Regions from separate parts of the Microbacterium sp. WCS2018Hpa-23 genome, predicted to be linked through region 1. Evidence: riboswitches for the same ligand, from Rfam matches in the RefSeq annotation. Region 1 holds a riboswitch; the other holds the start of a gene.
The links. A riboswitch is a leader RNA that binds a small molecule or an ion and turns the genes downstream of it on or off. The one in region 1 is predicted to bind thiamine pyrophosphate.

Region 1 (5,545 bases):
GTGGCGCCGAGGGCGATGAACCCACCGCGCATGATCAGCGCGATCACGATGCCGATCATCAGCACCTTCTGCTGGTAGATCCGCGGCACGGCGAACCCGGTCATCACGATCAGGAAGACGAAGAGGTTGTCGATCGACAACGCCTTCTCGGTGAGGTAGCCGGCGAAATATTCGCCGCCGTACGTCCAGCCCGAGACGGTGCCGATGCCGACGCCGAACAGCAGCGCGAGACCGATGTAGAAGGCCGACCAGCGGGCGGACTCGCCGATGGTGGGCTCATGCGGCTTTCGCACGTGGGCGAAGAACTCGTACACGAAGAAGGCGATCGTGACGGCGATCGTGATGATCCACACGAGGGGTGTGATGTTCAAGGGGGTCTCCAGAAGACGTAGGCGTGACTGTGTCGACGCCAAGGTCTTCTCCATCCTCGAGAACGAGGACCGGGGACCCGGGATGCAGGGACATCCGTAATGACGAGCCGCCCGTGGTGGAGTACTCCCCTTGGGTTCACTCGATGCTAGCGAATACATCGGCATTCCAGCTATGAGCAAGCTGAGTATGCGCTGGCAGCGTCGAGCGCCGCCGTCAGAGCGTGGGGCCTCAGGCCCTTCGTCAGGCCGTCGGGCCGAGGATGAAGTTCCAGGCCCCCGACAGCACGGCCACGGTGATCGCCACGATCGGGATCACCGCGGCGGCCACCACGAGGAGCGTGTCGCGTCGATCCCACACCGATTCCCTGGCCCACGACCTCGGTCCGCGTCCGCCGAACCCGCGCGCCTCCATGGCCGTGGCCAACGACGACCCGCGACGGATCGCGAGCACGAACAGAGCGAACGCCATGCCGAGTGCGCGGCGTACGCGTCCCTCGTCGGCGACGCCGCGGGCCCTGCGGGCGAGAGCCAGCGCTCGCCAGTCCTCGACGAGCAGGCCCAGCATCCGCATGCCGGCGAGCGCCCCGACGACGAACCGCGCCGGAAGCCTGACCCGCTGGGCGAGACCGTCGGCGAGGTCGGTGGGATCCACCGTGATGAACAGCACCACCGCGGGCAGACCGATCGCGAGCACGCGCACGGCGGTCGCCGCGGCGAGCGCCAGCGATCCGTCGCTGATGCGCATGACCAGCCATTCGAAGTGGATCGTGCCGCTGGTCGCGCCGTACAGGGCGATCGTGACGGCGCCGAGCGGGGCGGCGATCCACAGCACCGCTGTGCGGGTCCAGAACTCCTTCGCGCGGAGGCCTGCGAGCAGCAGGAGCGGGATCTCGAGCAGCAGCGCGACGGATGCCGACACGACGTCGATCGTCAGCACGAGCGGCAGCGCGATGAGCAGAGCCGCGGCGAGCTTCGCGAGGGCCGAGCGCGGGGCGATCGGTCCCGGTCGTTCGATGCGGGCGGTGAGCGGATCGATCATCGGCCGACCTCGATGCGGCGAGCGTGCAGGGCGTCCAGCACCGCCTCGTCGTGACTGATCGCGACGATGGCCGTGCCCTCGTCCCGGAGCCGGGCGATCAGGCCGACGAGCTCGGCCCAGGTGGTCGCATCCTGTCCGAACGTGGGCTCGTCGAGCACCAGCATCCGGGGGCGCGTGGCGAGGGCGGCCGCGACGGTGAGCCGTCTCTTCTCGCCGCCCGACAGCGTGTAAGGATTCGCGCCGGCGAGCGACGTGAGCCGCAGCCTCTCGAGCAGGTCGTCGACCCGCACGGCGATCTCGGCCTCCGGGAGCTTCAGGGCTCGCGGGCCCACCGACAGCTCATCCCGAACGGTCTTCGCGAGCAGCTGGTGCTCGGGCGTCTGCATCACCGTCGCGATGCGGGTGAGGAGAGCGCGTGACGACCAGCGGAAGGGATCGCTCCTCTCGCCCGCGGCGAGGGCGGGGAGCGCCGAGACCACGCCGCTCTCGGCGGGGATGAGCCCCGCCAGCGTGAGCCCGAGAGTCGACTTGCCGGCGCCGTTCGCGCCTGTCACGCCCAACGCCTCGCCGGCGCGCACGTCGATGTCGAAGGGACCGGCCACCGCCAGCCCGCGCCGTCGGGAGACCGAGAGCCCTCGAGCCTCGAGCAGGGTCTCCCCCGGGCGCTGCGACGGCGCCGGCGGGGTGGCGGGCGGATGCCCCGGAACCCACACGCCGGATGCCGCGAGCTCCGCGCCCCGGGCCCCGAGCACCTCGTCGGGGGTGCCGTCGGCGAGGACGACCGTCCCCTCGGGGGCGGCGCCGAGCACGATGACGCGGGTGACCAGCGGCAGCCAGACGTCGATGCGGTGCTCGATCACGACGAGGGTCGCTCCGCTGACGTCGAGCGCTGCGGCCACCGCATCCCGCACATCCTGCACGCCCTGCGGATCGAGGTTGGCTGTCGGCTCGTCGAGCAGGATCGCGCCGGGGCGCATCGCCAGCACCCCGGCCAGGGCGAGGCGCTGCTTCTGTCCGCCCGAGAGGGCTGCCGTCGACCGATCCAGCGCGACGTCGAGATCGACGGCATCCAGCGCCTGCCGCACCCGCTGCCAGATCTCGTCGCGAGGGACACCGAGGTTCTCACAGCCGAACGCGACGTCGTCGCCTACCCTGGCGAGGATCGTCTGGGTGTCGGGGTCCTGAAGGACCATGCCGACGCGTCCGCGCGCATCGGTCGGCTTCTGCCCGTCGACGAGCAGCGCACCCTGCGTCTCGCCCTCATCGGCCCCGCCGAGCACCCCGCCGAAGCCCTGCAGCAGGGTCGATTTGCCCGAACCCGAGGCGCCGAGCAGCAGCACCCGCTCCCCCGGCTCGATGCGCAGGTCGATGCCGCGCACCGCCCAGCGCAGCCGCGTCGCGTACCGCCACCCCCAGCCGCGGGCTTCGAGGGTGGCGGGTGTCGTGGGCGAGGTCACACCCGTGCGGTGACCTCGCGGCCGGCGGCGAACCGACCGAGAGCGCCGGTCGCCGCGAGTCCTCGGGCGATCAGCCAGGCGCCGAGCCCCGCGATGATCGCACCCGAGATGGTCGTCGAGACGATGTAGACGGTGGTGAACAGCGTGTCAGCCCCGGCGTACCAGAGGATGCGGTCGTTGATGCCGCACGCGAGGCCTGCGCCCGCTCCCGCGAGCATGACGACGGGAAGGCGCCAGACGCCGTAGAGGAAGACGAGGAAGATCAGCTCGGCACCGAGGCCCTGCACGAGGCCCGAGACGATCGTGAGCGGTCCCCAGGCGTTGCCGACGAGCGCCGAGATGATGGCGGCGACCAGCTCGGTGTAGAGCGCGGCGCCGGGCTTGCGGATGATGAGACCGCCGAGCACTCCGGCGATCAGCCATGGACCCGCGAGCAGACCCTGCACGCCGGGAAGCAGCGGGGTGAGGATGGTGCTCGGCACCTCGTACCCGACGTTCCAGAGCAGGAAGACCAGGGCGCACGCGACGGCGATGACGCTGGCCACGACGATGTCGACGACCCTCCAGCGCCACAGCTCCGGGCGACCGAGGCCCTTCGAGGGGGATGCAGTGGCAGATGCCGATTCCGTGCTGGATCCGGACGTGGATGTACTCATCAGTGACTCCTCCCTGCGCTGGCATTACCCAGATCAGGTTCGACGGTCGAAGCGCGATTCGCTCCCTCTCAGCCCGGCTCGCCGGACTCCCGTGGTTGTTCTCATGATCTTACCCAGTGCCGACACTCGCGTCTGCTCCTGTTGCAGCGCCGCGGATCTGCGTGCGAGTTCGGTACCGTGAGGAGGTGACCGCTCCTGAATCCGCCGAGGCCACCGCCTCCGACGCGCCTGCTGGCGACGCGCCCGGGGTCGACGCGCCCGGGGTCGACGCGCCCGGGGACGATGCGACGAGCGCCATCCCCGCGACGCCCGCGACCGTCGTCGAGGCTGACGCGCTCACGGTGTTCGACGACGAGCCCGAGGCGCAGTGGGCGGGGGCCGCGAGCGGAGGCACACCGCTGACCTGGGTCGATCCGGTCAGGGTCGCCGAGGAGACGACCGGCGGCTCGCTGGACGACACCGCGGGCACCGCGTCAGGCGCCGCGCTGCTGAAGGATGCTCGGCTGCGGCCGGCGATCGCGCGGCCGGGAGCTCTGGTGCCGCTCGGCGTTCTCGTCGGACTGGTCGCCTCGTACGCGGGGACCACCATGCTCTGGCCTCTGCACGAGGTGGCGCCGACCGTGCAGGCGGTCGAGATCACACCTACCGCTGCGGACGCGGCAGCGATCTCGTGGCCCACGCAGGGAAGCGGCGCCGTCGGCGTCGGCGGGCTCTCCACCACCTCCTCGTCTCTCGATGCCGCAGCGATCGCGAGTGTCACGAAGGTCGTCTCGAGCCTGATGGTGCTCGAACGGATGCCACTCGCCGTGGGCGAGCAGGGCCCGGAGTTCGCCTTCACCCGGGCCGACAATCTCGCGTACTGGGACTATCGGCGCTCGGACCAGTCGGCGCTCGACGTGCCCGTCGGCGGCACGCTCACCGAACTGCAGCTGCTGCAGGGGACCCTGCTGGGTTCTGCGAACAACTACATCGACCGCCTCGCCAGGGAGATCTGGGGGTCGGAGTCGGCGTTCTCCTCCGCCGCCACGGTCTGGCTGCGCGACCGCGGTCTCGACGGCATCACGATCGCGACCCCGTCAGGGTTCGACGCCCGCAACACGGCCACGCCCGAATCCCTCATCGCGCTCGCCGAGATGGCGATGCAGAATCCGGTGTTCGCGGGCATCGTGGGCACTCCCTCGATCGATCTGCCCGGCGCGGGAACCGTCACGAACACGAACGGGATGCTGGCGGATGCCGGCGTCGTCGGCGTGAAGACCGGCACGCTCGGCGACAGCTGGAACCTGCTGACCGCGAAGGACATCACCGTCGACGACATCACGGTGCACCTCTACGCCGCCGTGCTCGGGCAGGCCGATGACGAACAGCGCCTGGCGCAGACCCGGTCGCTGTTCTCGCAGGTCGAGACCGCGCTGCAGTCGCAGGCACCGGCCGTCGCGAAGGGCACGGTGGTCGGGACCGTCACGACCCTGTGGGGAACGACCACAGATGTCGTCGCTGACGCCGACGCGAACCTCGTGATGTGGAACGGGGCGACCGCACAGGCGACATCGACCTTCAACCTCGGGGAGAACCGCGAAGACGGCGACGAGATCGGCACGATCACGAGCGTCGGACCGCTGAACACCGTGACGACGTCGGTATCGCTGGCAGACGACGTGGACGCACCGAGCCCGTGGTGGCGGCTGACTCATCCGCTCGAACTGTTCGGACTCACTGAAGCGCAGCGCTGAGCCGGGGAAGCGCAGCGCTGAGCCGGCTCAGTCCCGGAAGCGCGCATCACCCGGAGCCCGCAGGGCTCGGAAGCCCATCACTCCCGCCGTCCCCGTGCACTGGGAAGCCCGCACGCAGACGCCCCGCCTCGAATCAACGGGGCGGGGCGTCGGTCGGTTCACGCTGCGTTCGCGTCAGCCGTTCTGACCACCGGAGTCCGGTCGCTCGACGATCGCCTGGGCTGCAGCGGTCTCGGCCGCAGGGGTCTGCGCCCCCACCGAGGCACCGACCTGCGCGGCCGCCGCTACA
Region 2 (5,545 bases), on a different contig from region 1:
ATGACGATGTCGTCGGAGATCGCGTCGAGCTGCTCGCGCAAGAAGGCCGCAGGAGGCACGTGCACTCCCCGCACGCCCGTGGTGTTCTGGGCGGTCAGCGCGGTGAGCGCGGCCATGCCGTAACCGCCGTTCGCGGCGATCGACTTGAGGTCGGCCTGGATCCCCGCCCCTCCTGACGGGTCGCTCCCGGCGATGCTGAGCACGCGCGGCGTGCCGGCCGCACGCCAACGACGCACGAATGCCGCCGCGGTCTCGGCCGGGTCGGCAGCCGCGCAGAGCGCCGAGACCACGGCGAGGCCGGCCGCACCCGCACCTCGCAGTCGCTCGGTGTCGCCAAGGCCCACCCCTCCGATCGCCACACACGGGAGCACGGTCGTCTCGACGAGAGCTCGGAAGCCCTCGACGCCGAGGGCCGGCGGATGGTCGGGCTTGGTGCTGGTGGGGCGGATGACGCCGACGCCCAGGTAGTCGACAGTGCCGGGCGGCAGAGCGCCCACCGCCTCGAAGTGCTCCCGACTGTTCGCCGTGAGACCGATGAGCGCCTCGGCGCCCAGAGCTTCTCGCGCGCGCAGCACCGATGCGTCACCCTGCCCGAGATGCACGCCGTCGACCCTCGCTCCCTGTTCACGCGCGGCGAGAGCCGCATCGAGGCGGTCATTCACGACGAGGAGAGCGCGTCCGTCGATCACGCGGGAGAGCTCGACGAGCTGCGCCGTGGTCTCAGCATCCGTCGCCGTCTTATCCCGCAGCTGCACGATCCGCACTCCCCCGTCGACGGCACGGCGGACGGTCTCGACGACACCGCGTTCCCCGCAGAGATCCGCGTCGGTGACCAGGTACAGCGAGAGGTCCGCGCTCACAGTGCACGCTCCTCGACGCGTGCCGCAGCGGCGATGTCCTGTGGCTCAACGGCCGCCAGCGCGTCGAGGAGCTCGACCGCGAAGCTGCCAGGACCCGAGGCCCGTGCGGCGGCGCGCTCCGCGGCGATCGTGTACACGAGGCTCGCCGACGCGACGGCGGTAAGCGGATCGATCTCGGCAGTGCGGGCGGTCCCCAGGAAGGCGGCCATCACGGCGCCCAGTGCGCACCCGCCACCGGTGACCCTGGTGAGCAGCTCGTCGCCGTTCGCGATCCGCACGACGCGCCGCCCGTCGGTGATCAGGTCGATGGGGCCGGAGACGGCGACGACCGAGCCGTGACGGGCGGCGAGTGCGAGGGCGGCGTCAGAGGCGGCATCCGTGGTGTCGGTGGCATCGACTCCGCGCCCTCCGGCGGTGAGCCCCGCGAGTGCGAGGATCTCGGAGGCGTTCCCACGGATCGCCGCGGGGCGCGAGGTGACGAGGCTGTGCGCGAGCGCCGTGCGCACGGGCAACGAACCGATCGCGACCGGATCGAGCACCCAGGGAGTGCCCGCGGCTGCGGCACCGGCGACGGCTTCGAGACTCGCGGCCCGCTGCTCGGGGGTCGGCGTCCCGAGGTTGATCAGCACTCCGGATGCGACGCCCGCGAAGAGACCCGCCTCGTCGACGATGTCGACCATCGCGGGTGCGGCCCCGAGAGCCAGGAGCACGTTGGCCGTGAAGCCGGTGACGACGGTGTTGGTGATGCAGTGGGTCAGCGGTGGTGACTCACGGAGCGCGGACAACAGCTCGGCGGCCGAGGCCACCAGGGTCGATTCGGATTCTGGACGCAGACGATCGCTCAATGCGACATCCCTTCGCTAGTACGAACTAGATCAGGTTCGACGGGTCTGTTCTCAGCCGCGGATGCGGCACCCCGTGTCACTGCTCGAAGTCTAGCGACGACCGGAGATCACCCTCGCCGCTGCAGCAGCTCCAGCTCGTCGGCACGGGTGAGCCCCGCGCGCCTGTCACGGTCGATCCCTCGCTCCTGCTCGTCGGCGATGACGGCCGAGACGGTCTCGCCGAGCGGTCGCAGGGTGCCGCCCGCGGCACGGTACCGGGCGTTGGTGCGGGTCATGAAACCGGTCATCTCGGCGGGCAGCCAGAGCGGCAGCGAGCGCTCCCCCGCCCAGTACCCGACGCCGTTCTCGATCAGCCACTCGTCATCGGCCGTCACCGTGTCGCTCCCGTGTGCGGCGCTCCGCCGCACGGTCGCGAGCACCTCGGCGAGCGGATGCCGGTCGCCGATCGCGTTGACGACGCCGGTGGCATGCGTCGTGGCGACGAACTCCGACAGATCGTCGACGTCGATCACCTGCGCGCTGCGCCCCTCGGCGTTCGGCAGCAGAACGGGCCCGTCGACCGCGCGCAGGAAGGCCGCAGCCCAGTATCCGAAACGATCGCTCGGGTCGCCCTCGCCGACGATCAGCCCGGGGCGCACGATCAGCGCTCGCTCACCGAGCGCACGCACGGAGTTCTCGGCCGCGACCTTCTGCGCGCCGTACTCGTATTCGTCACCCGGCTCCGCCGGTGCATGCACGGGTGCCGTCTCGTCGGTTCCCACCGCCTCGTCGTCGGAGTAGACCGACATCGACGAGACATAGGTCCAGCGGGCGGCCCGTTCCCCGAGCGCGGTCACCGCCGCCTCGACGTGCGCCGCATTCGATGAGACATCGATCACGTGGTCCCAGTCACGACCCGCCACGGCGTCGTAGGCCGCGGGGTCATCCCGGTCGGCCAGCACGAGGCTCGCCCCCTCGGGAGACGGGCGTCCTCCCCGTGCGAGGCACATCACGCTCGAACCGTTCACCAGCATCCGTCGGGCGATCCGGCCCGACAGCCAGCCCGTTCCGCCGAGGATCAGTACGTCTGTCATGCACCCATGCCATCAGCATCCGTCCACGAGGGGAAGGGTCTTCCGCTCAGGGCGGATGCCGTGCTCACGACCTGCGCAGTTCGCCCAGCCCGGCAAGCACCGGAACGGTCCACGAGGACTCAGGGCGCCAGTCCCGCCACTCCGGATCGAACGGCCACTCGCCCGCATGGAACGACTCGATCGCGGCATCCGCGTGTCGTTCGATCTGAGCGGCCTGCTCGCGCGTGAGGCGCCCCTGCGCGATCGCGGCGACGAGCTCGTCCTCGTCCTTGAGGTGCACGCGGCCGTCCGGCTCGATCTCGACGTCGAGGATGTGATCCGACGAGTAGGTGTCGCGGTCGGTGCGCAGATGCGCGTTCTCGAGGTTCACGTACCATCCGGCGAACTGCCAGTCCGGTCCGCTCACCTCGCTCCAGAACAACCACACCGACCACGCGGCGCCCGCCGGGGCGATGCGCAGGATGCCGTTGCCCCACCACTCCTCGACGATCCGCGTCCGGGGGTCGAGCCAGCGGCGATCCAGGGGAACAGTGCGAACCCGCTCACCCTCGGGCGTCCCCTGCCCCTCCTGGAGGGTCCCTGGAGCGAGCCACGCCACGAGCCCGCGCTCGTCGTCGCGCACCACGCGCATGGGTGTGATGGTCGACGCGTCACCCGGCTGCCAGCCCGGCTTCCGGTAGTGCCAGTCGATCTGATCGCCCGGCTGCAGGAAGGGCCCCTCGCCCATCGCCCTGACGCCGTCCGGCACCGCCGCAGGGGTGCTGTGGGGAAGGATGCTCATCACGACACGGTACCTCGGAGGTCCACCGAGCTCAGGTCGGCTCGGCGGCGAACATCGCATCCGGAGCGAACACGCGCACGCGGACTGCACCACTCGGGTGAAGTCCGCGTGCGCGTCGTTTCAGGCGCGGCCGCTGTCAGTCGCGCAGCGTGGCGCCGAAGCGTTCGGACGCGACGGCGACACCGGCGAGCTTCGCCTCTGTGGCCTCGGCAGCCGTGAGCGTGCGGTCGTCGGCGCGGAACCGCAGCGCGAACGTGAGGCTCTTCTCCCCCGCCGATAGGCCCTCTCCCCGGTAGTCGTCGACGAGACGGATCGCCTCGAGCAGCGCACCGGCTCCTTCCGCCAGCGCGGCACGGACAGCGCCCGCCGGCACGTCGGCGCCGAGCACGAGCGAGACGTCCTGCGTAGCGGCGGGGAACGTCGAGAGGGAGGCAGCCACGGCACGGGAGTCAGCCAGCGCCAGGATGCCGTCGAGGTCGAGCTCGAGCACCGTGGCCCGACCGGGAAGGTCGGCGCCGGCGGCGACCTCGGGGTGGAGCTCGCCGACATACCCGACCTCGACGTCACCCACCGAGAGGACGCCGGTACGCCCGGGGTGCAGCGCGGCACGCTGCCCCTGGACGACGTCGATGTCGACGCCCGCTGCCGCGGCGATGACGCGGGCAGCGTCGAGCGCCTCGGACAGGCCTGCCGGCTCTGCGGCGCGGCCGGGCTGGCGCGCGACGACGTTGCCGGTGAGCAGCACCGCCACGTGCCGGTGCTGCGGCGGGATCGACTCATTCAGGGCGGCGAGCGTCTCGTCCGACGGACGCGCCCCGAGCGGAGGCACCTCGTCGGTGCCGTACTCGACACCCGGCTCCGGGAGGAAGACGACACCGGTCTCGAACAGCGCGAGGTCGGTGAGACCGCGGGAGATGTTGCGATGCGCGGTCTGCAACAGCCCGGGGATCAGCGAGCGACGCAGGAACGGAGCAGAGCCGTCGAGCGGGTTCGCGAGCCGGATGCTGGGCAGGTGCGCGCCCGACGCCGAACCGTGCAGGTCGTTCTCGACCTCGGTCGTGAACGGGAACGACGGCGTCTCGACGAAACCGGCGGCGGCGAGTGCGTCGGCGACCCGACGACGGCCCTGCTGGTGCGCGGTCAGCCCGCGACCCGAGGGCGGCGTGGGCAGCACAGAGGGGATGCGGTCGAGCCCGTGGATGCGCGCGACCTCTTCGGCGAGCGACCACTTGTCGGTGAGGTCGGGGCGCCAGGTCGGCGGTATGACGGTCCAGCCGGCATCCGTCTCGGTGACCTCGCCACCGATGGTCGTCAGCGCCCCCTCGATCTCGGCGTCGGTGTAGTCGACGCCGATGAGGCCCTGCACGAATCCCTTCGGCAGATCGATGTCGGCGACGAAGACCTCGGCGAACAGCGCGCCGCCCTCTTCGGTGAGCGTGCCGCCGGCGAACTCGACCATCAGGTCGGCGGCGCGACGAGCGGCGACGAACGGCACGAGCGGATCGACGCCGCGCTCGAAGCGTTTGGAGGCCTCACTCGGCAGCTTGTGCCGGCGGGCGGTGCGCGCGATCGTGATCGGGTCGAACGTCGCCGCCTCGATGAGCACGTTGTGCGTGGTGTCGCTCATCTCGGTGGTGCCGCCGCCCATGACACCGGCAAGGCCGATCGGGCCCGACTCATCCGTGATGAGCAGATCCTCGGCGTGGAGCGCGCGCTCCTGGCCGTCGAGGGTCGTCATCTTCTCGCCGGCGGTCGCACGGCGCACCGTGATCCCCCCCGCGAGCTTGTCGAGGTCGTACCCGTGCAGCGGCTGACCGAGCTCGAGCATCACGTAGTTGGTGATGTCGATCAGGATGCCGAGCGAGCGCATGCCCGCAAGAGACAGGCGAGCGATCATCCACGGCGGGGTCGGCCGCGACGGGTCCACGTCGCGGACCACACGGGTGACGAACTCGCTCGCACCGACGCGTCCGCGGATGGGAGCGG

Region 2: linked by a shared signal. The riboswitch ahead of thiM (hydroxyethylthiazole kinase) and the one ahead of RQG77_RS15650 (ECF transporter S component) in region 1 are both predicted to bind thiamine pyrophosphate.

The regions. Positions count from the first base shown of each region.
Region 1 covers NZ_JAVTIZ010000009.1:120,661-126,205, forward strand. The annotation lists gene RQG77_RS15635 (TerC family protein) at 1-371, opposite strand, end outside; gene RQG77_RS15640 (energy-coupling factor transporter transmembrane component T) at 613-1,410, opposite strand; gene RQG77_RS15645 (ATP-binding cassette domain-containing protein) at 1,407-2,867, opposite strand; gene RQG77_RS15650 (ECF transporter S component) at 2,864-3,523, opposite strand; TPP riboswitch at 3,517-3,626, opposite strand; gene RQG77_RS15655 (D-alanyl-D-alanine carboxypeptidase) at 3,709-5,256, shown strand; gene RQG77_RS15660 (ABC transporter ATP-binding protein) at 5,431-5,545, opposite strand, start outside.
Region 2 covers NZ_JAVTIZ010000011.1:14,449-19,993, forward strand. The annotation lists gene RQG77_RS16950 (bifunctional hydroxymethylpyrimidine kinase/phosphomethylpyrimidine kinase) at 1-860, opposite strand, end outside; gene thiM (hydroxyethylthiazole kinase) at 857-1,705, opposite strand; TPP riboswitch at 1,696-1,789, opposite strand; gene RQG77_RS16960 (NAD-dependent epimerase/dehydratase family protein) at 1,813-2,778, opposite strand; gene RQG77_RS16965 (DUF402 domain-containing protein) at 2,843-3,559, opposite strand; gene pheT (phenylalanine--tRNA ligase subunit beta) at 3,696-5,545, opposite strand, start outside.